DNA from 2 places in the Faecalibacillus sp. MSK20_93 genome. Region 1 is predicted to be linked to the other one. Evidence: predicted binding sites of a transcription regulator. Region 1 holds the regulator's gene; the other holds the start of a gene.

Region 1 (16,991 bases):
GTCATATCATTGTTATCTAAAGCAGTTTTTAATTCAGTTTTTAATTGTTCTGCTTGTTGTTTTTGATTAGCATCAATCTTATCACCTTGTTCAGCTAAAGCTTTATCAATTTCATTGATCATTTGTTCAGCTTTATTTCTTGTTTCGATATCTTTACGTTTCTTTTCATCTTCAGCTTTATTAGCTTCAGCTTCTTTTACCATACGATCGATTTCTTCATCAGATAATCCTGTAGAGTTTTGAATAACGATCGATTGTTCTTTTTGAGTTTTTAAATCTTTAGCTTTAACATTTACGATACCGTTAACGTCAATTGAGAAAGTAACTTCGATTTGAGGTACTCCTCTTGGAGCTGGTTCGATACCATCTAATTTGAATAAACCTAATTGTTTATTATCTCTAGCCATTGATCTTTCACCTTGTAATACGTTGATATCAACAGCTGGTTGATTATCAGCAGCAGTAGAGAATACTTGTGATTTAGTAGTTGGAATTGTAGTATTTCTTTCAATCAATACTGTCATAACTCCACCCATTGTTTCGATACCTAATGAAAGTGGTGTAACATCTAATAATAAGACATCTTTAACGTCACCAGCGATAACTCCACCTTGGATAGCAGCACCCATAGATACAACTTCATCTGGGTTTACTGATTTGTTAGGTTCTTTTCCAAGTAAACGTTTAACAGATTCTTGAACAGCAGGAATACGAGTAGATCCACCAACTAATAATACTTGATCAATTTCACTTGGTTGCATTCCAGCATCACTTAATGCTTGTCTAACTGGTCCTTCAGTAGCTACAACTAAGTCTCTTGTAATTTCATCAAATTTAGCTCTTGTTAATGATAATTCTAAGTGTAATGGTCCAGCAGCACCAGCTGAAATGAATGGTAATGAAATTTGAGTTTGCATTACACCAGATAAGTCTTTTTTAGCTTTTTCTGCAGCTTCTTTAATACGTTGCATTGCCATTTTATCGTTAGATAAATCAATTCCGTTTTCTTTTTTGAATTCATCTACGATGTAGTCCATGATTTTCTTATCGAAATCATCCCCACCTAATTTATTGTTACCAGCAGTAGCTAATACTTCAAATGTACCATCAGCTAAGTCTAAGATAGATACGTCGAAAGTACCACCACCTAAGTCATATACTAATACTTTTTGTTCTTGATCTAATTTATCAAGACCGAATGCTAATGCTGCAGCAGTTGGTTCGTTGATGATACGTTCAACATCTAAACCAGCGATTTTACCAGCATCTTTTGTTGCTTGTCTTTGAGCATCATTGAAATATGCAGGTACAGTGATAACTGCTTTTGTTACTGTTTCACCTAAATAAGCTTCAGCAGTTGCTTTTAAGTTTTGTAAGATCATTGCTGAAATTTCTTGTGGTGTATAAGATTTACCATTTACGTTTTCTTTATGATCAGTACCCATATAACGTTTAACCGACATTACTGTATCAGGGTTTGTTACTGCTTGTCTTTTTGCAGCTTCCCCAACAATAATTTCACCATTTTTGAAAGATACAACTGAAGGAGTTGTACGATTTCCTTCTGGGTTTGCAATTACTTTTACTTCATTGTTTTCTAACACACTTACACATGAGTTTGTAGTTCCTAAGTCAATACCAATAATTTTTGCCATAATATAAATCCTCCTATTTTATTCACTTACTTTTACTAAAGATGCACGAATAACGCGATCTTTTAACATATAACCTTTTTGTAACTCTTCAACAACCATACCAGGTTTAAAGTTTTCATCACTTACAGTCATTACTGCTTGATGGAAGTTAGGATCAAATTCTTTACCTTCAGCTTCAATCACTTTAACTCCTTGGTTTTCTAATAATGTCATGATTTGTTTATAAATCATTTCATATCCTTTTAAGAAGTTTGCCACTTCTTCACTTGGATTTTCAATTGCTAATGATCTTTCAAAGTTATCAACGATTGGTAACATTTGTTCAATAAAACCTTGCATCATGAACTTTAAGTTATTTGCATGTTCATTTTGCATACGTCTTTTAATGTTTTCCATATCCGCAAACACTTTATAATAATCATTTTTCCATTTATCAACTTCACCTTGAAGAATTTTAATTTGATCTTCTTGATCAACTTTTTCCTCTTCAACAACTTCAGCCTCAGCTTCTTTGTTTTCTTCAACTTCTTCAGTTACTTCTTTTTCAACTTTAGTTTCCTCAGCCAATTTGTTCACCTCTATTTCTCATCTTGTTTATCTTCTAAACAAGCCTTTTCAATATTTTCAGATATATACTCTACTAATGCCACTACTTTTTCATAAGGCATTCTTGTTGGACCAATTACCGAAATAGAACCTTTTGATGTTTCCCCTGTTTTAAATGAAGCAGAGATTACTGAAACATCATTCATTTTTCCTAGAGGTGTTTCATTTCCAATATTGATTTGAATACCATCCTCACTCGATAATGGTAGAGTTTTCCACACTTTTGAATTTTCAAAAGCACTTACAAGTCTTCTTAATTTATCCACATCATTAAATTCTGGTTGATAGAGAATATTTTCTTTTCCAGAAAAATAAACACTATTTGAAGCAAATTTAACGAATGCTTCCAAAAACGCATTAAATAATTCTTCATGTTGCTTCACTTGCGTTGTAAGAATTGGTCGAACATCTCGTTCTAAACGAAATGCTACTTCACTGATAGGTGTTCCTATCAATAATTCATTCATCACATTAACACAACTTAATAAATCTTCCATTTCTACATCACTTGAAAATTGGAAAACTTTATTTTCAACATGACCTTGACTTGTAATGATAATTGCTGTTACACGTCCATCATCCAAAGGAACAACAGAGATGCGTTGCAGCATATCATCTGAAGCATTTCCTAATGCAACACTTGTAAGATGAGTTAATTCACTCAACATGTTACAACTTTCATGCACCATCTCATTTAAATTTCGACGATGCTTATTAATAATTGTAGCAACTTGATTTTTTGTTCCTTCATCCAAATCAACTTTTCCTAAATTATGAACATAGAAACGATAGCCTTCTTTAGAAGGTACTCTTCCAGAAGAAATATGTGTTTTTTCTAGATAACCATAATTTTCTAGAAAATTCATTTCATTACGAATCGTTGCACTTGAATAAGGAAGTTGATATTTTACCATCAATGCCTTGGATCCAACCGGTTCAGCATTTTCAATAAACTCTTCAACTATACATTTAAATATCAGCATTTGTCTTGCTGTTAACATCAAGTTCACCACCTTTAGCACTCCTATTTCTCTTGTGCTAAATACATTATACATTTTATTTTAGCACTGTCAATAACTTGGTGCTAAAAAATCAAAAAAAATCGTAAAATAAAGAACCTCTGTCTACTTAACAGAGGCCCTTAACTTTCAACCCATTTAATACTTACATCTTTACCATGATGGGCAAGTCCTATATAAATGACTTTTCCTTTTAATCCATAATCATATTTATTATCCTTGATTTGTTGAATAGCTTTATTAGATAATTCATCTAATGCTTTTTCAAGATCTTTTTTATCTTCTTTTAGATATTTGAATTCTAAGACGAATGATGTTTTCTTTTCATCTTTGGCTTTTAAGATGAGATCATCTCTTCCTTTTCCTACTTCTCTATTAGAAATGATTTCATAATCTTTATTTAAACATAAACACATTCCTAGCATCATCATATGATAACTGTTTTCTTTCTGTAAATCATGATAACTTGGTACCATTAAGATTTCTTGATAGCTTTCTAAAAATGTTTCTTGATCTTCTTTGGTTAGACTTTCAGTTACTGTATCTAATGTTCCACTGCTTAATCCTAACTGATATTCTGTCAGTTTTATAAATTCCTGTTCGACTTCTTTATTTGGTATTTCGATACAATATTTACCTTTTAAAAGATCTATTTCTTTTGTAACTGTAAGATACCCTGCATTGACAAACAATCCCCATAAAGTTGAATTATCCGCTTCTTCAAAGAAACTTGTCTGCATTGAAACATAGGTATCTAACTTACCATCTTTAATGAGTTTATCATATTGATTTTTAAATGTATAGCTTGCTTGTTTCAAAGCTGTCTTGATCATACTGTTGGCACTGGTATTGACCCAATAAGATGTCAATTCTTTTGTATCAACATAATTTAATAATGACCATGGATTATAGATATCTCGATTGCCTATATGATAGCCATCATACATCTCTTTGACTTTATTATTTAATTCTAATCCATAGTATTCTAGTAATTCTTTTGTTTCATCACTGTCAAAGCCAAAATAAGCAGCATAACGTTGATCCGTTACATCACAAACAACAAGATTATTTAAATCACTGAAGATATTTTCTTTAGCTACTCTTTGAATACCTGTAATAAAGGCATACTTTAAACTGTTCGATGTTTTAAGAGAATTATGAAGCAAACCTGATAATCCTCCTCTTACTTCTTCATAGAACCCTTTTGTATGTGCTTCTATAAAAGGTGTATCATATTCATCAATAAAGACCATTACTTCCTTATGATAGTAATCTTGTAATTTATCCATTAAAAAAGCTATCGCATCATTTATTCCTACAAGACTTCCATCTTCTGTTTGTGTTAATATTTTTAATAGGGATTGATATATTGGTAAATCAAACTCATCTAAACCTTTAAAGATATATTTATATTTTTTCCATTGCTTTAATATTTGCATCTTTATTGTGGAAACAACCGCTACTTTATCTCTTTTTGCATCCGCAAAAGAGATAAAGATCGTTGGATATTGATTTATTTCACTTACATAAGGTGTATCCATGATTTTAGTACCTTTAAAGATTTCTTTAGAATCTTTCGTAATATCAAAGAATTCTGACATCATTGACATATTAATTGTTTTTCCAAATCTTCTAGGTCTTGTAACAAGTGTTACTTCTGATCCTATTTCTAAAAAATCTTTAATCATTAACGTTTTATCAACAAAGTAGTAATTTTCTTCTTTAAGCTTACTAAAACTTTTTATTCCTGTTGGTATTTTCTTCATGTTCATCACCTCTTTGTTTTATTATAAACCATTTATTATCCGTATACCACTTTACATAAAATCAATTAATATATCATTTAAAACATACTGACCTTCTTGAGTTGCTTTTAAATAATCATTTTCAATCATCAATCTACCCTTTTCTATATTTCTAGTAATCGCTTCTTTATATAGAATACGGGCATCTTCTTGATATCTTTCTTTAAATTTATTTAAATCTAGCCCTTCTTTTAAACGAAGTGACATCATTATTTGATTAAACATTGTTTCTTCTTTTGTTTCATCAATTGTTGTTGTTTTAAAATCACCATTTAAATATTTAGTAAGTGATCGACTATGTTCTATAATTTGTCCATCAATTTTGCTACAAGCACCTAATCCTATTCCATAATAATTATTATAGTACCAATACATAAGATTATGTTTCGATTGATATCTTTGTTTAGCATAATTAGAAATTTCATATTTTTCAAAACCTATTTTTTCTAATTCTTGATCAATGAATAATGTTAATTGATATTCGCTTTCTTCATCTAAAGGCTGATAATTTTTATATTTTAAAATCGTTCCTTCTTCTAAAATCAAAGAATAATAAGAAACATGTTGCAAATCTAAAGATTTTAAAATTTCTATATCCTTTTGAATATCTTCTTTTGTTTGTTTTGGTAACCCATACATCAAATCAATTGAGATATTATCAAAACCTATTTCTTTAGCATATTTAATAATATTTTTTACTTGGATTGTATTATGATGACGCTCTATTTCTTTTAATAAATGATCTTGAAACGTTTGTACACCAATACTTAAACGATTAATACCACCTTTTTTTAAAATCTTTAACTTATAATAATCCATTGACTCTGGATTAACTTCCATACAATATTCTTCCACTTCTAAACTATAGGGTTTTAACATTGACATTAATTTTTCTAATTGTTCATCATTTAAAGCACTAGGGGTTCCCCCTCCAATATAAATCGTTTTTAAATGATGTTGCTCTATTTGTGATAATTCTTCATTTAATCTTTGTAAATAGAGATCACTTTGTTTTTGATCATAATAGACCTTGCAAAAATCACAATAACTACAAATAGATTCACAAAAAGGAATGTGTACATACAAACTTCTAGTCTCCATCTTTTAAACCAAATTCCTTTGCTAGTCCACCTAAAGAAGTTTCCTTATAAGCACTATTTAAATCTTTTCCAGTTTCTTTCATAACATTCACAATTGAATCAAATGAAACTTTGTTCTTTCTTAAATAACCTAATTGTTTAGCATAACTTGCTGCATCGATTGCACGTAAAGCACCAAAACCATTTCTTTCAATACAAGGAATTTGAACATAGCCACCAACCGGATCACATGTTAGTCCTAAATTATGTTCAAGCCCCATCTCTGCAGCATATTCAATTAAAGAATTATTAAGTTCTAAAATCCAACCATAGGCTGCTGCAGCCATTGCACAAGCACTGCCAACTTCTGCTTGACATCCGCCATCAGCCCCTGAAATTGTCGCATTATGTTTAATGACATTTCCAAATAAACCAGCAACCGCTAAAGCTTTGATCAATTCTTTACGAGGAATTTCTAATTGTTTATAACAATAAAATAAAACAGCTGGTAAAATTCCACTTGCTCCACATGTTGGCGCAGTAACAATTTTATTACCACAGGCATTTTCCTCAGAAACAGCATAAGCATAGCTTGAAACAAGCAATCTTTCTCGATCACTTTCTCTTCGCGTATTGATTGCTTGTTGATACATACTTTTAGCAACTCTTTTTAGTTGTAACCTTCCAGGAATCACTCCTTCATGATGTAAGCCATTTTGTACACAGGTAAACATACTATCTAACACTTCAAATAAGTAGGCCTTAAAATGTTCATCTTCATAATTTAAAACATAATCATAGAAGGAAATACCATTGTCTTCAATATATTGAATAATTTCTTTAAGATTTTTATGAGGATAGATTTGTTTTGTTTGTTGCAACTTACTTCCTTCATATTCAACAGTTCCTCCACCTATAGAATAAGCAGTAATTGTATCAAGAACTTTTTCATCTTGGTACACATAAAATTTCATGCCATTTGGATGATAAGGTAAACGATCACTTTTAAAACGAACAATCGTTTGCTTGCCCAATGTTTGTTTAATAATATAATCTGTTAAATGACCTTTTCCAGTTAAGGCAAGCGACCCATATAATTCAACTTCGAAACGTGAAGCATTTGGATACTGTTCTTTTATTTTAGAAGCTGCTCTTTGAGGACCCATTGTATGTGAAGAGGATGGTCCAAATCCTATCTTAAACAATTCTCTTAATGATTCCATAATTTCTCCTATATTCTTAACATAAATAATTCTAAGCCTAATTTTTTATCTATTTGTCCCGTCTTAATTTTAACATCCAATAAAGATAATTCATTTAAACATCTAAGTAGTTCATCTATTTGAAAAAATTGGCCTTCTTTTCTTACATATTTTAAGCGAAAAGGATTAACTGCCAACATTTTAGCAATTTCTTGATCAGTATACCCTTTTCTATCTAATAATTTTACTTGATAAATCAAACGCATAGAATTAGCTACCAAAACAATCAATTTAACTGGTTCTTCATTAATTGTCATTAAATCTTTATAAATAGACATCATCTTTTGTTTATCTTTACTTAAAATAGCTGTTGTTAAATCAAAAACATTTTCATCTAAGGGACGATTGACAAGTTCTTCAACACAATGAATATCAATATGCTGTGTATATAAACAAAGCTTTTCTACTTCACTAGCAATATCCATTAAATTTGTTCCTTTTCTACTTAAAAGTAACTCTAAAGCATCATCATCAATAGTACAATTTCTTTTTTTAACAGCCTGTCTTGCTGTATCAGAAACTTTATAATAATTTAAAGGATTGATTTCATAAAACTGTGCTTCTTTTCTTAACATCTTGACAACTTTTTTTCTTTCATCAAAATTCTTTTCATCATTAAAAATAACAAGATGTACTGTTTTATCTAAATAAGGTAAACATTGCATAAAATAATCTATATCATGATTATCTTTTTTTATTTTTTTGGTTGTTAGAAAATCTGCTTTTTTAATAACAACCATTTTTTCATCACTTAAAAAAGGAGGTGTCATTACATCTTCTAAAACAACTTTCATTCCCTCTTTAGAAACATCATAAACTGTATAATTCATCTGTTCTTGATTACAATGATGATCTTTTTTTAACTTATCTAAACGTTGATCCATCAGTAATCTCTCTGTTCCATATAATACATATAACATATCATCACCATAGCTATTATAAACTAAAAACCACTTGAAGTCATGACATAATTCTTACCTACATAATAAACAATCTTAACCATTCCTTGAAGATCACTGCGATAAATTTTCACCCCATATGCTTCTAATCTTTTTAATGTTAAATAAGATGGATGTCTATAACGATTATTCTTTCCTACAGAAATAAGCGCTACTTTAGGATCAATCATTTTAAACAAATCTTCACTTGAAGAACTGCTACTTCCATGATGTGCCACTTTTAAAACGTCGACATCTAAATGATGATATGTCTGATATAAATCACTTTCCACCTCTTTAGAAATATCACCTGTAAATAAATAATTTAAATGGTTGATAGTCACGTAAATAATAGAAGAGCGATCATTTGAATTTGTATAATATTTATCTAAAGCTAAATTTTTAAAAACTAAATCGCCAATTTTCTTTTTTTTAAAATCATAGAGAACCTTTTTAACTTTAAAATGTTCTTTCAAAGACGCTAACGCTCCACAATGATCATAGTCTTCATGTGAAATAAAAACGGCATCCAAATAAAAAACGCCCTGACTTTGTAAATAAGGAATCAACCGAGAAGTCGCAAGATCACTCTTTTGTAATCCCCCCGTATCAATCAATACATTTCCTCTGGCATAAGGCTGTTGAATAAAAAAACAATCCCCTTGGCCCACATCAATCATCACAACTTGTCCTTTCATGTTGTAATAAGGATAAAAATAAAAAGCAAGTAACACACTTAATAATAGACATACTTCTTGGATTACTTTTCTATTGACATTCAATTTATAAATTCCTTTTAAATAAAGATAATAATAAACACCTATAAAAAATAAAGTCGGTTGACTAAAAGGCAATGTAAAAGAAAAATCATAAATAAAAGCAATCATTTTTAATAACAATTCATATTCTAAAGATAAAAAAGGTAAAACATATTTTCCAAGTAATAAATAATAAAGCATACTTTTATAAATCATTTCTATATAAGGCATTAGAAGAATACCTATCAAAAAAGAAAACACCGGTAAAACATGTTGAATAGAAATAATAATGGGAATTGAACCTAAAAATAAATAATATTTCCCTGCTTTTTGATTTTGTAAAAGTAAAATAAAAAAATAAATCAAATAAGAAAAAATAAAAGATAAATTATAAATCAAATAAGGATTATACATTAACATACCAACTGTTAAAAAAGAAAAAATATCCAACTGATTTAACCATTTACCAAAAATCATTGGTAAAAAAAGCATTAGATACGCTCTTAAATAAGAAATATTATAAGGAATACTAAACATGTAACCCCCAATCAATATAAGAGATATACATTTTTGTCCTTTTTTTGAAAAAAAGAATTTTAAAAAATTCATCAACCATTTCTGTAAAATTGTAAGATGCATACCCGAAAGAGCAAATAAATGAACAATCGAGAGTTGCGTTAACTTTTGATAATATTCTTTCATTTGTTCATCTTTTGTTCCTAAAATAAATAAAGATAACAGACTTTTTACTTTGGAAGATGTCTTGATTCTTTTTTCTAAATAATGATATAGATGATCTTGATGTTGATTACTTTTTATTTTTTCAAGTTGTAAAGTATCAAAAATATTTAAACTATATAAATAATATTGATAATTAAACGCATAATCATTTTGTATTTGATGGAAGTTATAAGGTTTTCCTATCAAAGAAATATCATCAAACAACGAGATATTTTTAAATTCTCCATAAACCTTTACTTTATGATACCCCCTCTTGACAACAATACTTTGATCATCTTTACTTACGACCTTTCCTGAAATTTCATTTTGATTTAAAGGTTGTGGTAAATAAAAAAAGAGAAATAAGAGAAATGATAACAGTAAACTTACACTCAATAGTATTTTAAAATGTTTTAAATACAGAAAAATAAAATAAAAAATAAGAAATACATATAAAATAGGATGTAACATTTTAGCTAAAACAACCACCAATAAAGGAAGTGCTAGATAAAAACCTTTTCCTTTTATAAACATAAATACTCCCTTAATCGAAGATATGTCTTTTCACCAATTCCTTGAATATTCATTAAATCTTCAATTGTTTGAAATGGTGTTTTTTGTCGATACTCATCGATCTTTATGGCTGTTTTTTCTCCTATTCCTTTTAATGTCATTAAATCATCAAGTGAAGCATGATTTAATGAAATCAGATTTTGACCATGAGGTAAATAAAGTTTACTTTCATTTGTAAGTTGATAATTTTCATTAAATTGATAATGGTTATCTGTTTGCAGTTTTGTTAAAACATCATTAATTGTTGGTTTTGTTTTAAAGGAGAGTTTTTGTTCAAACTCTCCTTCTACATAAATGATAATATTTTGTTTGGTTTGAATATTTTCAACAATAGCTGTTGGCTTTACATAACTATAAATGAGAGAAATAAAAAATAGGACAATAAGTCCTATCTTTTCAAAACTATTCATAATCTTGTTCAATATTTAAATGACGATAAGCCTCAGCTGTTGCTATACGTCCTCTTGGCGTTCTTTTAATCAAACCAATTTGTAATAAATAAGGTTCATTGACATCTTCTAAAGTTTGTGGTTCTTCCCCAATAGATGCAGCAATTGCTTCAAGTCCTACAGGTCCTCCTTTAAAACGATGAATGATTCCTAATAAATACTTATGATCAACATCATCTAATCCTAAATTGTCTACTTTTAATCTTTCTAATGCTTCAATTGTTCTATCTCTTGTAATTGTTGCATCGCCATAAAACTGTGAAAAGTCTCTAACTCTTCTAAATAATCTATTTGCAATACGTGGTGTCCCACGACTTCTTCTTGCAAGTTCCCTTTTAGCATCATCATCCATAACAATATTATACACACGACTTGTACGATCAATAATTTGAGTCAGTTCTTCTTCACTATAATATTCTAATTTTGAAACAATACCAAAACGGTCTCTTAATGGTGCTGATAAATCACCTGCTCTCGTTGTTGCCCCAACAAGGGTAAAAGGTGGTAAATCAATCCTTACCGATCTTGTAGATGCTTCTTTTCCGATAACAACATCAACACAAAAATCTTCCATCGCTGGATATAAAATTTCTTCTACCACTTTATTTAAACGATGAATTTCATCAATAAATAAAACATCACCTGGTTCAAGAGCTGTTAAAATAGCTACTAGATCCCCTGTTTTTTCAATACTTGGACCTGTTGTAATTTTAATATGAGTTCCCATTTCATGAGCAATGATCATTGACATAGTTGTTTTTCCTAAACCTGGTGGTCCATAAAGTAAAACGTGATCTAACGACTCATCACGAAGCTTTGCAGCCCCTACAAACACTTTTAAATTTTCTTTAAGATTTGTTTGTCCAATATATTCATCAAAATCACTTGGACGAAGCGAACTTTCATCATCTTCTACAATTTCAGGATCTAAAACCTCGTTCATGTTTTCCCTCCTATTTAACAATTAAACTTAATGCTTTTTTGACATAACCATTTGTATCTAAATTTTCATCTGTCAATTTCTTAACAACTTTATCTACTTCACTTTGTTTATAACCTAATGCAATTAATACTTCCATAGCTTCTTCCAATTCTTGATTAACGACAGTTTGTTTTGTAGCAGTTACTTTTCCTTGTAAATCAAGAATAATTTGTCCTGCTGCTTTAGGTCCAATACCTGGTATTTTCTTTAAATAGGTCATATTGCCACTTTCAATAGCTTCACAAATTCCTTCAACATCTCCACTTGCTAGCATTGTACAAGCACTTTTACAACCAATTCCTTTAACTGAAATCAATTTTAAAAATAAATCTTTTTCTTCTTTTAAATTAAATCCATACAATAAAATACCATCTTCTTTTACTTGTTGATAAAGATAAACAACCACTTCTTTTCCTTTAGAAAAAGCATAAGGATTGCTCACATAAATTAAATAACCAATCCCATTATTTTCTAAAACAATATGATCACTTTGAATATCAACAATCAAACCTTTTATATAGCTATACATACATTTCTCCTATTACTATTATATTATAAAAAACGAATCATTTCGTCTCAAATTTGTGTCAAATTTGTCTCAATTATATCATAGTATCTATTAACTGAAAATAAAAAATCAGGCATAAAGCCTGATTCATTAATCATAGAATTCGAATTCAAAATCAAGAATAGAAACAACATCTCCATCTTGACATCCTGCGTTTCTAAGAGCTTCATCAATTCCCATATTACGCATTTTAATAGATAAACGTTTAATTGCATCATCACTTACTAGAGAAGTCATGGATACAAGACGTTCAATCTTCTTACCAGTAATTGTCCATTGACCATTACCTAAATTGTGAACAACAAATGGTGCCTCTTCTTCTTCATAATTATAAACAACTGTATTTTCTTCTACTTCTTCCATATCAAACTTAGGCGCAGTTTCTAAAGCATCTGCAACAGCATATAATACTTGATCAACACCTTCATGAATAATTGCTGAAATAGGGAATACTTTAACATCTTCTCCTACTTTTTCTTTGAAAGCTTTTAAATTTTCTTCAGCATTTTCTTCATCCATTTTATTAGCTACGACAATTTGTGGTCTTTCTAATAAACGATATTGATATTGTCCAAGTTCTTCATTAATTGTACAATAATCTTCATAAGGATCACGTCCTTCAATACCACCCATATCAATAATATGAACAATAACACGACATCTTTCAATATGTCTTAAAAATTGATGACCAAGTCCTTTACCTTGACTTGCCCCTTCAATTAATCCTGGAAGGTCAGCCATAACAAAGTTACGACCATCTTTTGCTTGAACGACTCCTAAATTAGGAACAATAGTCGTAAAATGGTAATCAGCAATTTCTGGTCTTGCACGTGAAACAACAGATAAGAATGTTGATTTACCTACTGAAGGGAACCCTACAAGTCCAACATCTGCTAATAATTTAAGCTCACAGCAAACATCAAATTTTTCTCCCGGTTCTCCTCTTTCACAAATTTGTGGTGCAGGATTTCGAGAAGTTGCAAAACGCGCATTTCCTCTTCCACCACGACCACCTTTAGCAAGAACGACACGTTGTCTGTCTTCTGTTAAATCAGCCATAATTTTTCCAGTTTCTTCATTCGTAATAACTGTCCCCACTGGTACCTTGATTACTAAATCACTTGCATCTGCACCATGCATTTTTTTAGCCATCCCATTACCACCAGGACGTGCCTTATAAACACGTTTATATTTTAAATCTAATAACGTTGATAAAGATGTTGTTGCTTCAAAAATAATACTTCCACCTTTTCCACCGTCTCCACCGGCAGGTCCACCTTTTGGAACATGTGCTTCACGTCTAAAAGCCACCGTTCCATCTCCACCTTTACCAGCTTCAATATATATTTTAGCTTTATCGATAAATTGCATACTTCCACCTCTCTTTCAAAAAAAAATCCCTTTTCAGGGATTTCATTATGCAGCTGGGTAAACTGATACTTTTTTTCTATCTTTTCCCATTCTTTCGAATTTAACAATTCCATCACACATAGCGAATAAAGTGTCATCTCCACCTTTTCCTACGTTAGTACCTGGATGAATTTTAGTACCTCTTTGTCTATAAATAATAGAACCAGCAGTAGCGAATTGTCCGTCTGATAATTTAGCTCCTAATCTTTTTGATTTTGAGTCACGACCGTTTTTAGTTGATCCAACCCCTTTTTTAGAAGCGAATAATTGTAAATCTAATTTAAACATCATGATGTTATTCCTCCTCATAGGTTATCTTGATATATTGATGATAGTCTTCTGTAAATGATTCCAAACTAATCACAAGAGTCTCTAGTATCACTTGCATTATTTCATCATTTTCATACACATCTATCATTATATTACCATTTTTTAAAATAATTGCACACTTTTTTTCTTCTAGAAATCCCTTTTTAGCAAGAGTATTGCAAATACCTGTAGCTACAGCACTTACGCCAGCACACACAAGATCTTTGCCATATTCACCAAACTGGGCATGTCCTTTTATTTTAATTTGAGTAATATATTTATTATTTCTTTTTATTTGAACTTTAATCATTATTTAACGTTGATTGAATCAACAATTAATTTTGTATAAGGTTGTCTATGACCTTGTTTTTTGTGGTAATGTTTTTTAGCGTTATATTTATAAATAGTTACTTTTCTTTCTTTACCTTGTTTTTCTACAGTAGCTTCTACAGTAGCACCTTCAACGTAAGGAGCACCAATAGTTACAGTTTCATCTCCAACTAATAATACTTTATCAAAAGTAACTTTTTCTCCTGCTTCAACTTCTAATTTTTCTACGAAAATTGCATCACCAGCTTCAACTTTTAATTGTTTTCCACCTGTTTCGATAATTGCGTACATACCGCACCTCCTATAATTTTTTTCTAAGACTCGCCAACCAAGGCAGCAAACGCATTTAATACCTCTTATGTGCGGTTGTAGTCTAGAGGTCTACAACAAGTGCATTATACTGAATATTCCAATTAAAGTCAATGCGATTTCTTAGATTTTATCAAATAAATTTTTATTGTGTCAAAATCATAAAATCGTTGATGAAAATGATAGATATTTTGATAAGGTCGAAAATATTCAAGATGTTTATTTATTTTCACTCTTTTTTTACTAAGATGATCACTCATTAATGTTTCCATATAAATCAAACGATAATTTTTAAGATATAAAATAACTTGATAAAATAAATATCCTAAAATAATTTTTCTCCCTATTTGTTTCGTAATAATCCATAGAATACAAATAAACAATAGTGAAACTTTTATTTGTATTTGCATGGCTTTTTGATAATCTATGACATAAGATAAAAATAATAATAAAAGTTTTGAACCATCCAAAGGATAAACTGGAAGTAAGTTGAATATTAAAATATAAATATTGATTTTAGCTAACAATGGTTCTTTTATAAAAAGAAAAAAAATAAAACAAATAAGATTAATAAATGGACCACAAAGAAGCATCCCTATTTCTTCATAAACATAATGTTTTCCTAAATCTTTTAACGATAAAAAAGCCCCAAAAGGAAGTATCATAATCTTTTCAATTTCAAAAGAAAAATAAAGTGCCACAAGATAATGACCTATTTCATGTAAAATAGAAAAAAATAAAAAAGCCACATAATAAGAAGAACCTGATATAAAGGCTAAAAGTAAATAAAGATAAGTAAGGGGATGTATTTTCATTTTACATCCCCAAATATTCTTGATAAGTGATTTGTTTTCCTAAATATTCAAATATCATTTTAAACTTTTGTTGATACAAAGCAATTGTATCCCCTTGTTTTATTTTTTAAATTTATTTACTTGAATATCTTTTAACTTAGAAAAAGTAATTTCCGTACCATTTTCATCTAAAATAGTCACTTGTTGTTTTTTTACATCAATCACTTTACCGTTATTCATTGCAAGAACCTGATTTCCTGTTCCTTTATAATAGTCATCCTTGATCAAGGTATATTGTAATTCTTGACTTACTTTAACATCTTCTGGTAAAAAATCTAAAACACTTTGTGAAACAAAGGTAATCAATTGTTGTAAATATTTTTGATTAAATATTTTTTGTTCAAGTTCTGGATTTTTCAAAACAATCAATGAACCTAAAACAACAATCATCATAACCATCAAACGTACCATCCCATTATAAAGCTTTTTGAAATTATGATCATTAAGTGGTCTTTTCCTTTTTTCAATGCGTTTTCTTACATCATCCAAATCTGACATATAATCACCTATTACATCATATGAAATCATCCCAAAAAGATACGACTTAATAAACCTCTCCTTTTACATTTAGCAAAAGCTCTTTTATGTCCTAACAAACGATGTGCGATATTATCAAAACAATCATGTAAAAGATGACCCTTCAACAAATAAACAGGGCGTCCTTTATTATTAGCTTCAATCATTTCATGATCTTCATAAACAATTCCTAAAAGTGGTAAGGATAAAATATCTAAAGCATCATCGATCGTTAATGATTTGCCATCTTCAATATCATCTAAATTCACTTTATTAATAATCAACTTTAAATCCTGTATTCCCTTTTTAAGCAATAGGCCAATCACTCGGTCATTATCTCTTAATGTTGCAAGATCAAGATTAACAACAATAATTGCTTCATCAGCAATTGATGAGGCATAAGTAAACCCTTGTTCAATTCCTGCTGGTGAATCTACAATAATAAAATCAAAATCATTTTTTAAATAATCAATCAGTGCAGCCATGATCGATGCATCTAAATTTTGAAAAGACAACGTTTTACACGCTGGTAATAAATAAAGCGTTTGTTCTCTTTTATCTTTGACCAACACCTGATGAATTTCACATTTACCAGAAATCACATCATTTAAATCATAAACAACTCTATTTTCCAATCCCATCATAACATCTAAATTCTTTAAACCAAAATCTCCATCAATCAAACATACTTTTAAGTTTTGATGTGCCAAAGCAATTGCTAAATTAACACTGATACTACTTTTACCCACACCACCTTTTCCAGATGTCACAGTAATGATTCTAGACATGTATGTAATCCCCCTTTTCTACAACGATATCGTTATCTTTATAATAAACAAGTGACATTTC
Region 2 (16,991 bases), on a different contig from region 1:
TCCTTCAGCTTTTACTGCCGCTAATAAGATATTGATTGTTGCTCCAACCGAAGCAAAATCTAAATATATTTTTGCACCTACTAAACGATCTGCTGTAATTACATGCGCACCATCAACAAATTCTACTTTGGCACCCAATGCTTCAAATCCTTTAATATGTAAATCTATCGGACGTGGTCCTAAAAAGCATCCTCCTGGTGCTTTCATCACAACTTTTTTACATTTTCCAAGTAATGCTCCCATTAAATAATATGATGCTCTTAATTTATCCACAGCATCAGATACTAATGGAACATTTTCCATACGAGAGGGATCAACAATTAAACTATCATGACTTCTTAATACTGTACAATTAAGTTCTTCTAATAAAACTGCTAAAGCGTCCACATCACTGATTTCTGGTACACCATAAATCGTTACAGGACTATCCGCTAAAATAATTGCCGGAATAAGTGCTACAGTGGCATTTTTTGCACCCGAGATTTCTACTGTACCATTTAATTTATGTCCGCCTTCAATCGCAATAATTTCACTCATGACTTTACCCCTTTTCTTCTATCTATATTCCCTAATACTATATTATAAATTCATTAAAAAAACAACTTAATAAAGAGATTTCACATAAACAAAAAAAAGCCCGAAGGCTTTTTTAATTGATTAAGCTTTACCGATGCAACCGAATACTTCCATTCTATCTTTAACACATTGTTTAATAGCTTCTGCACCTGGTGCTAATAATTTACGAGGATCATATCCTTTTCCTTCTAAATCTTTTCCAGCTTCAATGTATTTACGTGTAGCTTCTTGGAAATATAATTGACATTCAGTGTTTACATTTACTTTAGATACTCCTAAAGTGATTGCTTTTTTGATCATTTCATCAGGAATTCCTGAACCACCATGTAATACTAATGGTAATTTTCCAGTTTCAGCTTGGATTGCATCTAATGCATCAAAGTCTAATCCTTCCCAGTTTGCTGGGTATTTACCATGGATATTTCCGATACCTGCAGCTAAGAAATCTACTCCTAAGTCTGCGATTGATTTACATTCTTTTGGATCTGCTACTTCACCTTTACCGATGACACCATCTTCTTCTCCACCGATTGATCCAACTTCTGCTTCTACTGAAACACCTTTTGAATGACATAATTCAACGATTTCTTTTGTTTTTTCGATGTTTTCTTCGATTCCATAATGAGAACCATCAAACATGATTGAAGAGAAACCTGCATCTAAAGCAGCTTTAGCTCCTTCGTATGAACCATGATCTAAGTGTAAAGCTACTGGTACAGTGATATTTAATGCTTCTACCATTGCTTTAACCATTGCTGCAACTGTTGTATATCCAGTCATATATTTAGCAGCACCTTCTGAAACACCTAAGATTACTGGTGCTTTTAATTCTTCTGCAGTTAATAATACTGATTTAGTCCATTCTAAGTTGTTGATATTGAATTGACCTACTGCATAATGTCCTTCTTTAGCTTTCTTTAACATTTCTGTTGCTGATACTAATCCCATAACAAATCTCCTTTTCTTTTTTTCGGTTATATAATACTATCTTTTATATAGAATTTCCATAGTTTTTATCATAAAAACCTTATTTTCCAAAAGCTTTTAATAATCTTTGACAAGCATCTTCTAAAACACTTCTTGGAATTGCAAGATTAAATCTTTCAAAACCTTCTCCACCTGTTCCAAAGATATATCCTTCATCTAACCATAAACCGGCTTTTTCTAACATTGTCTTTTCAAGTTCATCTTTATTTAAACCACATTCTCTAAAATCAACCCAACATAAATAAAGTCCTTCAGGTTTTACTAAATGAATATGAGGTAAGTTTTCTTTTAAGAATTCATCAAAATAAGTAAAGTTGTCATAAACATATTCCAACATTTCATCTACCCATAATTCACATTCATTATAGGCAGTCATACAAGCAATAATACCTAAAAAGTTTGGTTCATTAACCCCATAACGATTCATTGTTTCTTGATAAGCTTTTCTTAATTTTTCATCTGCAATAATAATATTTGATGTTTGTAACCCTGCTAAATTAAATGTTTTTGATGGTGCAGTTAAAATAACAGAGAATTCTTTATAACTTTCATCTACATTATAGAAAGGAATATGTACATGCTCTCCATAAACAAAATCTTCATGAATTTCATCAACAATAACTAAAACATGATGTTTCTTACAAATTTCACCAATTTGTTTTAATTCATCTTCTTTCCATACTTTTCCAATTGGATTATATGGATTACATAAAATAAACATTTTAACATCATTTTCTACGATTGCTTTTTCAAAAGCATCATAATCCATTTCATAAGAACCATCTTTATAAACCATTTCATTTTCAATGATTTTACGATGATTTAATTCAATTGAGAAATCAAATGGATAATATACAGGCTTATTAATAATGATGGCATCATTTTCCTTTGTATAAGCATTTACACATAATTTAATAGCTGTTACCACACCTGGTGTTGGGATGATCCATTCTTTATCGACATTAAAATCATGTCTTCTTTTCATCCAAGAAATAACCGCATCAAAATACTCATCTGGCGCAAATGAATACCCATAAACGCCTTGTTTAATTCTTTTAACTAATGCATTTTCAATTTCCTTTGGTGATTTAAAATCCATATCTGCAACCCACATAGGTAACACATCTTTAGGTTTATTATTGGCTTCAATGGTATCCCATTTAGCACAATTTGTACCTTTTCTATCTACAACTTCATCAAAATCAAACATACTTTCCCTCCTATAATACTTCTTTATCTTTAAATTCATCTTTTGAAAAATGCATCAACGTCATTCCTAAAGCCATGGAAAGATTCAATGAATCTATATGATGACTATGAGGAATAAAAATAGATTTCCCATAATCTAGATATTCATCAGGTAAACCACTACTTTCATTACCAAAAACAAGTGAATGATAACCTTCTTTGGATTCAACCTTATGAATATTGGTTGCTCCTTTTAACATCAATGTATAAATATCATGACTTGGAAATCTTTTTAAATAATCTTCAAAACTATCAAAATACTCAATATTCAAATGAAACATTGCTCCCATCGAAGCTCTTAAAACACGAGGATCAAAAACATCGACACCTGGTCGAATTATTGCTAGATTATAATAATTGAACCCTAACATCGTTCTCATAATTGTCCCCATATTTCCCATATCTCCAGGATTAACTAAAACAACATGATTTCCTTCTTGTAAAGTCATTTCATATTTTTTAATGATTGCTATCGCAAAACAATTATCTTTTTTTGATAATTTTTGAATTGTATTATCACTTTCAATCAATTCAATATGTTTTTCTCTACAAATTTCATCAATAATAGGAATTCCTTTATTCTTATAAGAATTACTTTTTATATATACTCTTAAAACAAGATCAGGACGATTCTTTAATAACTCAATCGTTTCAAAAACTCCTAAAGTATAGGTATAATCAAAATCCTTCTTATATGCTTTAATCTTCATCTAATAAACCTTCTACTCTCTTTGTTTCTTCTTCTACACTTTCTTTTAAAGAAAGAAAATGTTTTTCTTCAAAATTAGCTCCTTGATGAATTAAATCAATCAATTCATCATACTTACGACAAGCCAATTTCAATTGTGAATATTTGATGGTCACATCTAATTCATTTCCGGCATCAGCTGTAATTTTATTTACTTCATGATATACTTCTTTAAACTTAGCATCTAAGTCTACTTTTTGTTTCTTTCTAAAAAACATCAAGCATTCCTCCCTTGCCCTTAATAGTATCACAAATTCATCATAAATTCAGTTAATTTTTAGATTGTCTTTTGTTATAATACATTCGAGGTGATACTATGAAATTATTAGCTTGTCCAAAATGTCATCAACAACTTCATTTAGAAAACAAAACACTTAAATGTGAAAACAATCATTGTTATGACATTTCTAAAAGAGGATATATCAATTTATTATTAAATCCTGATAAAGCTACCAATAATCCAGGAGATAGTAAAGAATCTCTTGTGGCGAGAAAAGCATATTTAAATAAAGGTTATTATGATCCTATCTTAGATCAAGTGATTACGTGTATTGATGAATTCAAACATCAAGATGATTTAAGTATTTTAGATTTAGGATGTGGAGAAGGATATTATACTCAAGGTTTAAAGAAACATTTTGAAAACAGTGATATCTATGGTTTAGATATTTCCAAGATTGCTATTGATATGGCGACACGTTATCGTAAAGATGTTACTTGGCTTGTAGGAAATTCTAAAAATATTCCTATCTTAGATCATAGTTTAGATTTTATCTGTGCTTTATTTACAGTAGTAAATCAAGATGAATTAAAAAGAGCATTAAAAGAAGATGGTTATATTGTTCATGTTACTGCTAATAATCAACATTTAATTGAAATTAAAGAATTGATTTATGATGAAATCAAAGTAAAGAGTGATAAGTATATTCGTTTAGATTTTAATCAAGTGAAAAGTTATGACTTTAAAGAAAAAGTTCATATTTCTAATCGTGAAGATGCTTTAAATCTTTTAATGATGACACCACACTATTATCATATTAAAAAAGAAAAACGTGGCGTTTTAGATACTTTACAAGGTTTAGATATCACAATTGATATCAAAGTAACAGTGTATGCATTATCATAAAGAAAAGAATCATTTAGTAATAGAAATTGATGAAAGAATTCAAGGAATGACACTTCTTGAATTCTTTCATTATCTGCATCTTTCTAAAAAAACAATTCACTTACTTCGTCAAAATAAAGACTATACTTTAAATAATACTTATGTTGATTATCAAACCATTTTAAAAGATAAAGATATTCTTTCAATTAAAGCCTATGAACAAGGCAGAGATTTTATCGAAGAAGAAAGCTCCTTAGAAATCATCTATGAAGATGACTTGCTTTGTGTCGTCAATAAACCAAGTAACCTCATTATTCATCCTGATGATAAAAGTAAAAAAAATACTCTTTGTAATTATGTGAGTTATTATTACCAACAAAGCTATCAAGATTTACCGATTCGTTATCTTCATCGTTTAGATAGAGATACGACCGGTTTGGTGATGTTTTGTAAATGTGCTCTTTTACAACCCTATTTTGATTATATGATTGCATCTAAAAAAATTAAGAAAACTTATCTTGCTATCATTCAAGGACATTTACCTAAAAGAGAAATAACTATTGATTTACCTATCGGTCAAGACCGTCATAGTAAAAATAAAATGTGTATTTCTAAAACAGGTAAAGATGCTTTAACACATTTTAAAGAAATTAAAACAAAAGGAAATTATACACTTGTAAAATGTCAAATTGAAACTGGTCGAAAACATCAAATAAGAGTTCATTTGAATCATTTACATCATCCTATTATAGGAGATACTCTTTATGGAAAAACTTCTTCTATGATTAAAAGAATGGCTTTACATGCTTATTGTTTAGAGTTTATTCATCCATTAACTTATCAAACAATAAAAATTGAATGTTTACTTCCTTTTGATATGGAAAAAATCTTTAAATAAAAACCACGTCTAAACGGCGTGGTTTTCACTGTGGCTATAAGCCTTTGTTACTTGCTCGCGTCTAAAGGCGTTGCTTTTGACTCTCGCTTTCCCTCAAAGGGAATTTTTATTTTGCTTTTTTTCTGCGGTTTCTATTTCCTTCTCGAATTCCTTTTTCTTCAAACGGATCCTTATATTCTTTCACACTTAATTTATCCATTGCAATATCATGTTACTCTTGTTCTCTTATATATTTTGCGACGGTTTGATCATTTAATCCTACTGTACTCACATAATACCCTTCTGCCCAAAAAGGGTCTATTTCCATACTTATATTTCAAGTTTGCATGTCTATCAAAAATCATCAATGCGAATTTCCCTTTCAAGTATCCCATGAATGATGACACACTTAACTTTGGTGGTATCATTACTAACATATGTACATGATCACTCATCAAATGCCCTTCTATTATCTCCACCCCTTTATATCGGCAGAGTGTTCTCAATATTTCTCCTATATCTTTCCTTCGTTGATTATATATCACTTTTCGTCTATACTTTGGTGTGAAGACGATGTGCTAAAGAATTTGCTTTTTTAGCCACTATTTATTATTGCACCACCCGCATAGCAGGTGGTTTTCTATTTCGCACATTTCATGTGCTCAACTGACTGAAGTCATCAATTCTCTTTTCATTCAAATTGTATAAAAAAAGAACAATGTAATGATAAGACATTGTTCTTTATATTTTACTATTATGCATTATTTTTTCTTTTTATTTTTTTTATTCTTTTTTTCTTTTCTTTTTGCTGGTTTTTCATCTTCACCCACAACTCTTGTCTTAGCAAGATAATCATGGATACTTCTTTGAGAAGCTGATCCTAGAACAAAAACTCCTGAAATCATTGTAATAACCATACCAATCATTTTTAAATAATAGTCAAAATAGAAACCTGTTGCTAGTGTAAGCATTTGTCTTAAATAATTAGTAACAACAATAGCCGAACCTTCTAATAAGAATAATCCAACCCCTTGTCTAATAATCAAAGTTTTTAAACTCACATCACTATAATCATCATTATTTACAATCTTTATTTTTAACCAATGTTTTGCGAGTGTTTGTCCTGGATATTTCTTATAAGGAATATAAATATAATAAACAAAAGCCACAACAATACATAATATACCTGCAAGATAGGACCAATACGTTGGAAAACCTAAACTAGGAAAAACATAAAGATCACTAAACATGTCTGATCTACCAGTGACTCCCCCATAGAATAAAACAGCAGGAAAACCACTAATAATACCGCCAACTGCCCAATCAATAGCATAAGCTATAACACGTTTACTTACTGGAACTTTTACAGGATTTCTATCTAGCCATTTTGTATGTTTAGCCCACAGTAATTGAATTTTAATTAATAAATAATGCATAATAAATACCTCCTATTTTGAATATAATGCATCCATTGCTATTTTAAATCTTCGCAATCCTTCTTTTAATTTAGATTGTGGACACCCTATATTCATTCTTAAATATTTTGGGCCACCATAAATTTCACCTTTCATAATCCCAATTCCACCAACATTCACTAAAGCATCTTGTATTTCTTCTGCAGTATATGGAACATCTCTTGCATCAATCCAAGCTAAATAAGTTCCATCTGGTGTTTTAAATTTAAAATCAGGCAACTCTTCTTTTATAAATTCTTCTACAATTTTCATATTTTCTTTAATATAATCATTAAGTTGATCAATATAATCATCGCATTGTGTATAACCTATCATTGTCGCATACATACCAAAAATACTTACAGAATTTAAGAAATCTTTTCTTCTTGTATGCATCAAGAATTTTTCTCTAACTTCTTCATTTGGTATCATTAAATATGAACCAATTAATCCTGGTGTATTAAATGTTTTACTAGATGAAGCTGCTGTATAAAGTTCATCATATTCATGAATATAAGATAATAAAGGGATATGTTTTCTATCTCTTAATTGAATATCCATATGAATTTCATCAGAAATAATTTTTACTTGATATTTTTTACATATCTTTATTATTTGATCCATTTCTTCTTTTGTCCAAATTCTTCCTGTTGGATTATGTGGAGAACAAAGTAATAATAATTGACATCCTTGTACTTGTTTTTCAAAAAGATCGAAATCTATTTCAAATGTCCCATCTTTTGATATTAAACGATGAGCAACTAATTGTCTATCATTATCTTGGATAACTGTATAAAATGAATCATACATAGGTTCAAATGTTAATACTTTATCATGAGGTTGACTTAATAAACGAATCAATAAAGAAACTGAATACATCACAGTAGGACTATATAAGATCCAATCTTCTTCAATATGTGTATGATGTCTTCTTTCAAAATATCCTGTAATAGATGATTTAAAATCATGATGATTCCATCTTGTATATCCATAAATTTGATGATGTGCCACTTCAAATATTTTTTCAGTAATAGGTTTAGGAATAATAAAATCTGTATCAGATATTGAAAATGGTATTAAATCCTTTTTATTAAAACGATCTTGTATATAATCCCATTGTGTACAATAAGTACCTAAACGATTATGAACCTCATTAAAATCATACTTCATTTATTTATCCTCCAAAATAATATAATCTTTTGTTGTTTTATTTAATGGTACACCTACACCATCAATAATAACAACATCATCTTCAATACGAACACCACCAACACCAGGAACATAAACACCTGGTTCACAAGACATCATCATATGTTCTTGTAAAACTGTTTCACTCTTTGAATTTAAAGTTGGTCCTTCACCATCTTCACCAATTCCTAATCCATGTCCTAAACCATGATTAAAATATTCACCATAACCTGCAGTCTCAATCACATCTCTAGCTGCTTTATCTACATCTTTTCCCTTAGCTCCTGCTTTAATAGCACCAAGACCAGCGAGTTGTGCCTTTAAAACAACATCATAGATTTCTTTGATTTTTGGATCAGGTTCTCCAATAAAACACATACGTGTCATATCTGATTGATAATTTTGATATTGAATACCAAAATCAATCATAATAGGTTCATGAGCTTTTACTTTTCTTGAAGTTGGACGACCATGTGGTAAGGCTGTTCTTTCACCTGTTGCTACTATTGTATCAAAAGACATTTGTTGTGCACCAGATGCAATTGAATAATATTGTACTAAAGCGCTAATTTCATATTCACTCATTCCTACATGAATGTGTTCAATTACTTTTTGATAGATTTCATCAGTAATTGCAATTGATTTTTTCATAGCTTCAATTTCTTCATCTTCTTTAACAATACGAAGATGAGCAATTTCTTGATCAAATAAAAGAACTTCTATCCCTAATTTTTCTATTTCATGATATTCCTTAACTAATACTTGATACGCTTCTACCCCTAGCGTTTTACAATTTTCTTTTTTTAATATTTCTTCTACTGTCCCTAAATAATTACGTCCCGTTAAATGTGGATTATGTAATATAATTTCTAAATCATGTTCTTTTTCTTTGGCTTCTGTAATATAACGCCCATCTACAATTAAATAGCCATGTTCTTTTGTAATCAATACTTGACAACCACTACCAGTCATAGTATTCATCCATTTTTTTACTGTTTTACTTTTAATTAATAAAGCATCTATATCTTTTTCATCTAAAAATTCTTGTATTTTATTTATTCTTTTTGCCATTTTTAATCCTCCTACAAATAAAGGCAAGTCGAAACTTGCCTATTAATTAGAAGTCTAAGTCTAAATCGTCTAAGATAGCTGCATCTTCTGCACTGATAGCATTAGTTTCTTCTTCTTTATTACCATAAGTCTTTTCGTATGATTTAACAAATGGATACCATATTAAAATAGATAGTATTAATTGTACTGCATTAACAACTATAGACATAGGATCCATATTCGTTAAGAATCCTTCTAGGAATACACCTACATATGGCGGTGTAAAGGTTGAACATTTCATAATACCTAAATACATCGCCCATCCACCTAATGAACCAATAATACCACCACAAATAACAAATGGAATAAAGAACATTGGATTTAATACGATTGGCGCACCAAATAGAATTGGTTCATTAATTCCAAATAATGCTGGAATAAATGATAATCTACCAACTTGTTTTAAAGCTTTATTCTTACTCATTAAGCACCAGAATACACAACCAATAGTAACACCACTACCTGTAAAGTTACCAAATGCTGATTCAGGTCCAGGAGCATAGAAGTGAGTTGCTACATGACCAGCTTGAACAGCAGCAATATTTTCTGCTAAGAATTGAGTTGAAATTGGACTTGTAATTGGGCTTAATACTGATGGATGAATACCAAAGAAGAATATTAAAGCTTGTAACATTTTTAAGAAAGTATAAGCAATTGGATTATCCATAGATCCTACTAATGGTGCAAAGATTGCTGTAAAGATTAATGGTGGCATTGTATTTAATACATTGACACAAACAATACGTACAATTAAGAAGAACCCAATAATGATTACTGAAATAGGAATCATTTCAAAAGAACGAGATACGAAATCAGGTACTGTATCTGGCATCTTGATTGTAAAGTTTTTCTTTTTACACCAACGGAATAATTCAACAGCGATAAATCCTGCAAACATTGCACAGAATAAACCTTTAGGTCCTAAATAAGTTTTAGAAATTCCACCATCTTCTGTGAATTCTACAACTAACATTAAGAATGAGACTAATCCCATTGTTACACATCCTGGAATATCTAACTTATAAGAGGTAGCTAATTGATATGCAATAATTACAGTAACATAAACTGACATTAAAGCCATACCTACATTATAAGGAATATAGATAATATCCAAATTTGCTAAGATCCATTGAGAAATTACATGTTTTTCTCCAATCATATTTGGAATTGCTTCTGGAATCAAACAAAAACTACCGATAATTAACAACGGTGTCATTGCAACCATTGCTTTTTTAACAGCGCTCAAATGAACTTCTTTATCCATTTTATCAGCAAGCGGTGCTAAATACTTTTTCATAAAGTTCTCAAATTTTGAGTACATCGTTTTTTCCCTCCCTATAAAATTATTTTTTTAAATCTGCTTTTCTACGCGCAATTAATGCTTGTTTCATGACAGTTGCCCCATCCATTTTCCCATATGTTTCTTGATCAACAATAACATAAGGAATCTTACGAGGTTCGATGATAGGTTTTACTGCATCTAATTTATGTGCAACTTGTGGTCCTAAAACTAAAACATCACAATTGTCTGCTTCAGATTGTAGAATATCAATTGGAATAGCAATAAAATCAAAATCAGCATCATTTAATTTTGCACTGTTATGTACTGTATCTTTCATACTATTCATAAGCATTGTTGTAGAAAGTCCACCTGCACAGCATAATACAATTCTCATTATTTACCCTCCTTTGCTTCAAATACATTTATTAGTTCTTCAATTAGATCTCTTGCTAATTGAGAAGTCATATAATGGTCTTGTGCATGAACCATTAATAACCCAACTTCTGGCTTATTTCCAGAGCCTGACATTTCGGCTTGAATAAGCTTTGTTTGAACAGTGTGAGCTTGTAAATCAGCTTCTTTAGCTTGTTCTAATATCTTTCTTGCTTCATCATATTCACCTGTTTTTACTTTCTTCAACGCTTCAAAAGCTAAAGATTTGCTTTGTCCAGCTGAAGAAATTAATCCTACAATAATTTGTTCCGTTTCTGTCATTTGTTTATCCTCCAATAAAATTAATAAAATTTTGATAATCTTGATATGTCAAATGATCTATTAAGCAGTTAACTAACTGTGTCAAACTTTTTAAATCATCACTATGAACAAATGAATAAGATCCATGACAATATCTAAGTGGTATTCCTAAAACAAGTGCCAAACGTCCACCTTTTTCTAAGTGTGCATTTCCAGCATCTGTTCCTCCTCCACCGAACATATCGCTTTGATAAGGTATTCCATGTTTACTGGCTAATTCTTTAACATATTTAATCAATTTTTTATTTGGTGAAAGGGTTTTGTCATAATGAACAATCATTGGCCCTTTACCAATTAAACGATGATTCGTATAGTTTTTAACAAGTTCTGGATTATTCGCAACATCAAGTGCAAAAACAATATCAGGATCAATAAGATGAGTCGCTGTTTTACCACCTCTTACACCAACTTCTTCACTACTTGTTCCTACAAAATAAATATCATTTTCAACATTTCCATGAATTCTTTTCATCGCTTCTATCATGACATAGCATCCTGTTCGATCGTCCATTGCCTTGCCAGCAATCACTTTATCTTGAATCTGTCTTGCTTCACTAGCAAAACAAACCATGTCACCAACATCAATTCCTAAAGCTTTTACTTCATCTGCACTATCAACTCCAATATCAACGTACATTTCTTTAACGTTACCGTTGCTATCTTTAGTCACATTTAATAAGCCTTCCACTTTTTTACCATCTTGCGTCGTAATTCTAACCATTTGCATTTCTTTGCTTTTATTTAAAACTGAACCTAAAGCTACTAAATATACAAAACCAATATCAGAAATATGTCTTACCATAAAACCTACTTCATCTATATGAGCACAAAACATGATTTTTAAAGGATTTGGTGAAGTCCCTTTTTTATGAAAAATAATACTTCCTAAACGATCACTAAAAACTTCATCACTATATTTTGCTAATTCTCGATAGAGAATCGATCTTACTTCATCTTCTACTGATGCTACACTATCAGCATTACTCAATTCTTTTAGTAATTCACTATTCATTATTTCCACCTCCTATTTCTTTCATTAAATTCATCATTTCTTCAAAAGAATCAACCTTCGTTAACATTTCAACATAATTACTCTTTTGCATTAAACGATATAACTTTTTAGTTATTACTTTATACATTTCAACTTGATCTTTCTTTAAACAAATCATAAAAACTATTTTTATTTCTTTGCCATTTTGTACAAATGGTTTCTTTAAAATAGCTACAGAAATCATATTTTTAAGTGCATCTGTTTCAAGTGGATGGGGTATACAAACTCCATTTGTATAAATAGTACTTACATACGATTCACGTTCAAAAATCAAATCAGTATAGCCTTTTTTACCATAACCTTTTTCCTCTAATTCCTGTCCCATCATCCGAATAATATTTTCATAACTATCTGCTTCTATAAATTTAAAAAAATCTTTAGAAAAGAATGAATAATACATAGGATTATCTTGAATCAAAGTATAAGGATCATATTCTTCACATTGTAAAATTTGTTTAATCTTAACTAAATCTCTATCATCAAGTAGTTCTTTAATATAAATAATTGGTGCCTTGATTTCTTGAGATAAAGGCATGATTGTAAAAATTAAATCAGGTTGAAATGTTTTCAATTCATCTTGTTGTAAAAATGAAAATGTTTGTACCTCTGCTTGAGGAAATAATGATTCAATTTGTATCTTGATCATATAAGCACTTCCACCACCTGATGAACAAACAATTCCAATACGATTATAAGATAACAATTTACCTTGTTTTTCCTTTTCCATATGTGATGCAAAATGCATCGCTACAAAACCAATTTCATCAAATGTCACTTCAACGTTGTATTTTTCATGTAACATGCTACAAAATTGAAGAGCGATATTAAACATCATTGGGTATGTAATATTTAGCTCATTGGCTAATGGATTTTGATATGAAATTTTATTATGTAATCTATCTATTAATAATGAAACATGTGTTAACAACATTTTCTTAAAGTCTTCATCTTCAAGAAATTTCGTATCATATTTTTCATCTATTTGTTTTATAAATTCTTCAATGTCTTCTTTTAAATAATTTGTAAAAGAAGATATTGAACCTATTTCTCTTTTTATATTTTTTTGTAAAACTTTTAAAATCTCTTCTATGCTTTTTTTACTTAATCCTATAGCATATTTCTTTTCTAATATTCCAACTAAGAATTCAACAATTCGATGAATTTCATTATTTTTATCAAAAATAAATTCCTCTTTTTGTTCATCTTGTCTGTGTGCAATATAAATAACAATTTTTAAATACTCAATCACATTTAAAAGTTCATTATAGTTGATTTTCAACCCTTCTTTATTCAACTGTCTAATTAACTTTTGTTCAATGTCATTAAATTCTTCAATAACATCATTTACTGCCGTTTGAATAAAAACATTTTGATTTAAATATTCTTCAACTAAGTACTTTTTAAAAGATGTCAATTCATAACGTAACAAAATACCATAATGTGTTTTTCTTTCTAATTCAAAATGATAACTCTTTGCTAGATTTTCAACATCATTCATATCATGCTTTATAACAGTCTTAGATACTTGAAAAGTATCTGCAATGTTATTCATAGAAATATATCCAGTTTGAATAGCAAGATAAGCTAAAATTTGTGCTGGTCTTTCTTTAACCTGAAAATAAATACCTTCATTTAAGCTTTCCATAAAATCTTTAAACAATTCTTCATTTGTTATTTCTAAGAGATATCCAGAACCTCTTTTGTTATGAAATGTAAAACCTTTTCGAGGAGAAATACGCATTAAGTATGATAAGTCATTTTGAATCGTTCTTTTTGAAACATCATACTTTTGAACAAAGTAATCTAGTGAGAGATATATATTTGAATTTATAAAATCTTTCATAATTAGATACATTCTCATTGGTATTTCCACCTTCCTCTATCTTTATTATATCAAATTAAAATTTTGTCAAAAGGAAACCTTCTACATTTAAAAATGCAATAATTTTCCTAATCTCATCAAAAAAAGATATTGAATATAATTTTAACATCTCTACCATTTAAAAGGTTAAATATTACAAAATATGAAAGCCATAAAAAAAGAAGTCTAACGCTGTTAGACCTCTAGAAATTATCTTTTAATCAAAATAAGTAATTTTTAAATCTTTAAAGAAAGCTTCTGTTCCAACATCTACAAAGAAACCAATATTTCCTCTCATTGATTTATCATGAATCATTTGATCAACCACTAATAATGATTGAAGATCATCATTTAAATAGAAAATTGCTTTTTCATCTTCAATCACCGCTTTTAAACTAATCCATTCATTTAAGTCAATGTCTACTTGATTTTCATATTTTGTAATGCCGTGTTCTCTAAAATAGGCAAATGTATAGGTTGGATAAGAAAAATATTGACAACCATGTTGTTTCCTTACCGGGTCATCACATTGTCTACCATTTGTAGGTCTTACATAAAATGATTCAAATTTTGTATCATCTTCATGAATACGATATGCAATACCAATAAATCCTCTCGCAAAATCTGGTGCCTCTTTTAATAAACGACTAAGCATCTTTACTTCAATAATTCCATTATGAAATGATGAATCAACTAATTTAGCGTACGTATTTTCATCATATTCATTAATTTTTCCACTTTTAACAACTCTTAAAACCTTTTCATTATCAATAACTTCATTTGAAATATGTGTATAATTTTCTTTCCAATTTTCTTTATTAATCATTTCTTATCCTTCCTTTCACTAACATCATAAAATATCTTTTTTATTTGGTAAAGGAGGCACTTTTTTGTAACTATGTTTAGCACTTGATTTACCAAAGTGCTAAACAATTCATATTCAGTTAACATAAGAGTCTATAATACAAATTAGCACAAGGATATGGTGAGTGCTAAAGGAGTGAATAGTATGATTAAACCATTGCATAAATTTGTATTAATAAAAAAAGAAGAAAAAGAAAATAAGACAGCAAGTGGAATTGTTTTATCAACAGAAAAGAAAGAAGTTCCTTCGATTGCAAGTGTTATTGCTGTTGGTGATGAATGTACTTCATCATTAAAAGAAAATGATCGTGTAATTTATAAAGAATATTCAGGTACGAAAGTGACTGTTGAGGATCAAGATTATATTGTTATTGATGAAAAAGATATTATTGCTAAGTTTGAATAAGGGGGCAGATATTTATGAGTAAAGAAGTAAGATTTTCAAATGATGCACGTCAATCAATGTTAAAAGGTGTTAATGTTTTAGCGGATGCGGTAAGTGTCACATTAGGTCCTAAAGGACGTAATGTGGTCTTAGATAAAGGTTATGGTTCTCCATTAATTACAAATGATGGTGTAAGTATCGCTAAGGAAATAGAACTTGAAGATAAATTTGAAAATATGGGTGCTAAACTTGTATATGAAGTAGCCAATAAAACTAATGATGTAGCAGGTGATGGTACAACCACAGCAACTATTCTTGCTCGAAATATGATCGTGAATGGATTGAAAGCTGTAGATAAAGGAGCTAATCCTGTTTTAATGCGTGAAGGTATTGAAAAAGCAGGTAAAGAAGTTGCTGATGTTGTTTTGAAAAATTCACATAAAGTAGAAACAAGTCAAGATATTGCTTCAGTAGCGACTATTTCAGCTGGTAATGAAGAAATTGGGCAATTGATTGCTTCAGCAATGGATAAAGTTGGTAAAAATGGAATTATCAACGTTGATGAATCTAATAGTTTTGACAACGTCTTAGAAATCAATGAAGGTATGCAATATGATAAAGGATATGTTTCTCCTTATATGGTCACAGATCATGATAAAATGACTGTTGAAATGGAAAATCCTTATATCTTTATTACAAATCATAAAATCAATAATTTACAAGAAATTCTTCCAATTCTTGAACAAATCGTTCAAAGTAATAAACCATTATTATTAATTGCTGATGACTTTGAAAACGAAGTTATTTCAACCCTTGTTTTAAATAAACTAAGAGGAACATTCAATGTTGTCGCAACAAAAGCTCCTGGATTTGGAGATAACCAAAAAGAATTATTACAAGATATTGCTGCTTTAACTGGTAGTACCTTTATTAATAAAGATATTTCTATGGAATTAAAAGATGCTACTCTTGATCAATTAGGAACAATTAAAAAAGTAATCGTTACAAAAGATCATACAACAATGATTGCTGGTAATAATCCATCAGATAGTTTAAAACAACGTATTGAAAGTATTGAAAATCAATTAGCGAAAACAACTTCTTCTTATGATCAAAAACAATTAAAAGAACGTTTGGGTAAATTATCAAATGGTGTGGCAACAATTAAAGTTGGCGCAACAACTGAAAGCGAATTAAAAGAAAAGAAATTACGTATTGAAGATGCTTTAAATGCCACTAAAGCCGCTGTTGAAGAAGGTATTGTTATTGGTGGTGGTGCTGCTTTAGTAGAAGCATATAAAGAAGTTAAACCTCAATTAAAATCTGATAATGTAGATGTTCAAAAAGGTATTCATATTGTCATGGAAGCCTTATTTACTCCAATTCAACAAATTGCTGAAAATGCCGGATATAATGCAGAAGATATTGTTGAAAGCCAAAAAACTGCGCAAAAGAATTATGGTTTTGATGCTAAAAATGGACAATGGGTCGATATGTTTGAA

The links. Region 1 encodes HrcA, which represses chaperone genes, less so after heat shock. Its sites were predicted from a motif close to TTTTAGCACTNNNNNNNNNNNAGTGCTAAAA; they were not measured.
Region 2: the regulator HrcA is predicted to act here: its motif matches at 15,208-15,238, upstream of LJD34_RS06500 (GroES family chaperonin).

Annotation. Positions count from the first base shown of each region.
Region 1 covers NZ_JAJDKA010000015.1:32,262-49,252, reverse strand. The annotation lists gene dnaK (molecular chaperone DnaK) at 1-1,655, opposite strand, end outside; gene grpE (nucleotide exchange factor GrpE) at 1,674-2,231, opposite strand; gene hrcA (heat-inducible transcriptional repressor HrcA) at 2,234-3,262, opposite strand; gene LJD34_RS06470 (AAA family ATPase) at 3,403-5,046, opposite strand; gene hemW (radical SAM family heme chaperone HemW) at 5,098-6,171, opposite strand; gene LJD34_RS06460 (L-serine ammonia-lyase, iron-sulfur-dependent, subunit alpha) at 6,176-7,387, opposite strand; gene holA (DNA polymerase III subunit delta) at 7,396-8,346, opposite strand; gene LJD34_RS06450 (ComEC/Rec2 family competence protein) at 8,370-10,376, opposite strand; gene LJD34_RS06445 (ComEA family DNA-binding protein) at 10,367-10,825, opposite strand; gene ruvB (Holliday junction branch migration DNA helicase RuvB) at 10,818-11,807, opposite strand; gene ruvA (Holliday junction branch migration protein RuvA) at 11,818-12,375, opposite strand; gene obgE (GTPase ObgE) at 12,505-13,785, opposite strand; gene rpmA (50S ribosomal protein L27) at 13,831-14,115, opposite strand; gene LJD34_RS06420 (ribosomal-processing cysteine protease Prp) at 14,120-14,443, opposite strand; gene rplU (50S ribosomal protein L21) at 14,443-14,754, opposite strand; ribosomal protein L21 leader region at 14,771-14,841, opposite strand; gene LJD34_RS06410 (site-2 protease family protein) at 14,883-15,587, opposite strand; gene LJD34_RS06405 (M23 family peptidase) at 15,687-16,124, opposite strand; gene minD (septum site-determining protein MinD) at 16,151-16,930, opposite strand; gene LJD34_RS06395 (hypothetical protein) at 16,923-16,991, opposite strand, start outside.
Region 2 covers NZ_JAJDKA010000016.1:228-17,218, reverse strand. The annotation lists gene LJD34_RS06585 (UDP-N-acetylglucosamine 1-carboxyvinyltransferase) at 1-537, opposite strand, end outside; gene fba (class II fructose-1,6-bisphosphate aldolase) at 658-1,524, opposite strand; gene LJD34_RS06575 (MalY/PatB family protein) at 1,604-2,773, opposite strand; gene LJD34_RS06570 (TrmH family RNA methyltransferase) at 2,784-3,521, opposite strand; gene LJD34_RS06565 (hypothetical protein) at 3,511-3,777, opposite strand; gene LJD34_RS06560 (methyltransferase domain-containing protein) at 3,876-4,685, shown strand; gene LJD34_RS06555 (RluA family pseudouridine synthase) at 4,672-5,562, shown strand; partial or broken gene tnpA (IS200/IS605 family transposase) at 5,777-6,116, opposite strand; gene LJD34_RS06545 (RDD family protein) at 6,303-6,977, opposite strand; gene LJD34_RS06540 (MalY/PatB family protein) at 6,990-8,165, opposite strand; gene LJD34_RS06535 (M24 family metallopeptidase) at 8,166-9,254, opposite strand; gene LJD34_RS06530 (PTS sugar transporter subunit IIC) at 9,301-10,614, opposite strand; gene LJD34_RS06525 (PTS sugar transporter subunit IIB) at 10,637-10,969, opposite strand; gene LJD34_RS06520 (PTS lactose/cellobiose transporter subunit IIA) at 10,969-11,289, opposite strand; gene ypdE (aminopeptidase) at 11,294-12,340, opposite strand; gene LJD34_RS06510 (BglG family transcription antiterminator) at 12,333-14,240, opposite strand; gene LJD34_RS06505 (hypothetical protein) at 14,458-15,066, opposite strand; gene LJD34_RS06500 (GroES family chaperonin) at 15,250-15,510, shown strand; gene groL (chaperonin GroEL) at 15,525-16,991, shown strand, end outside.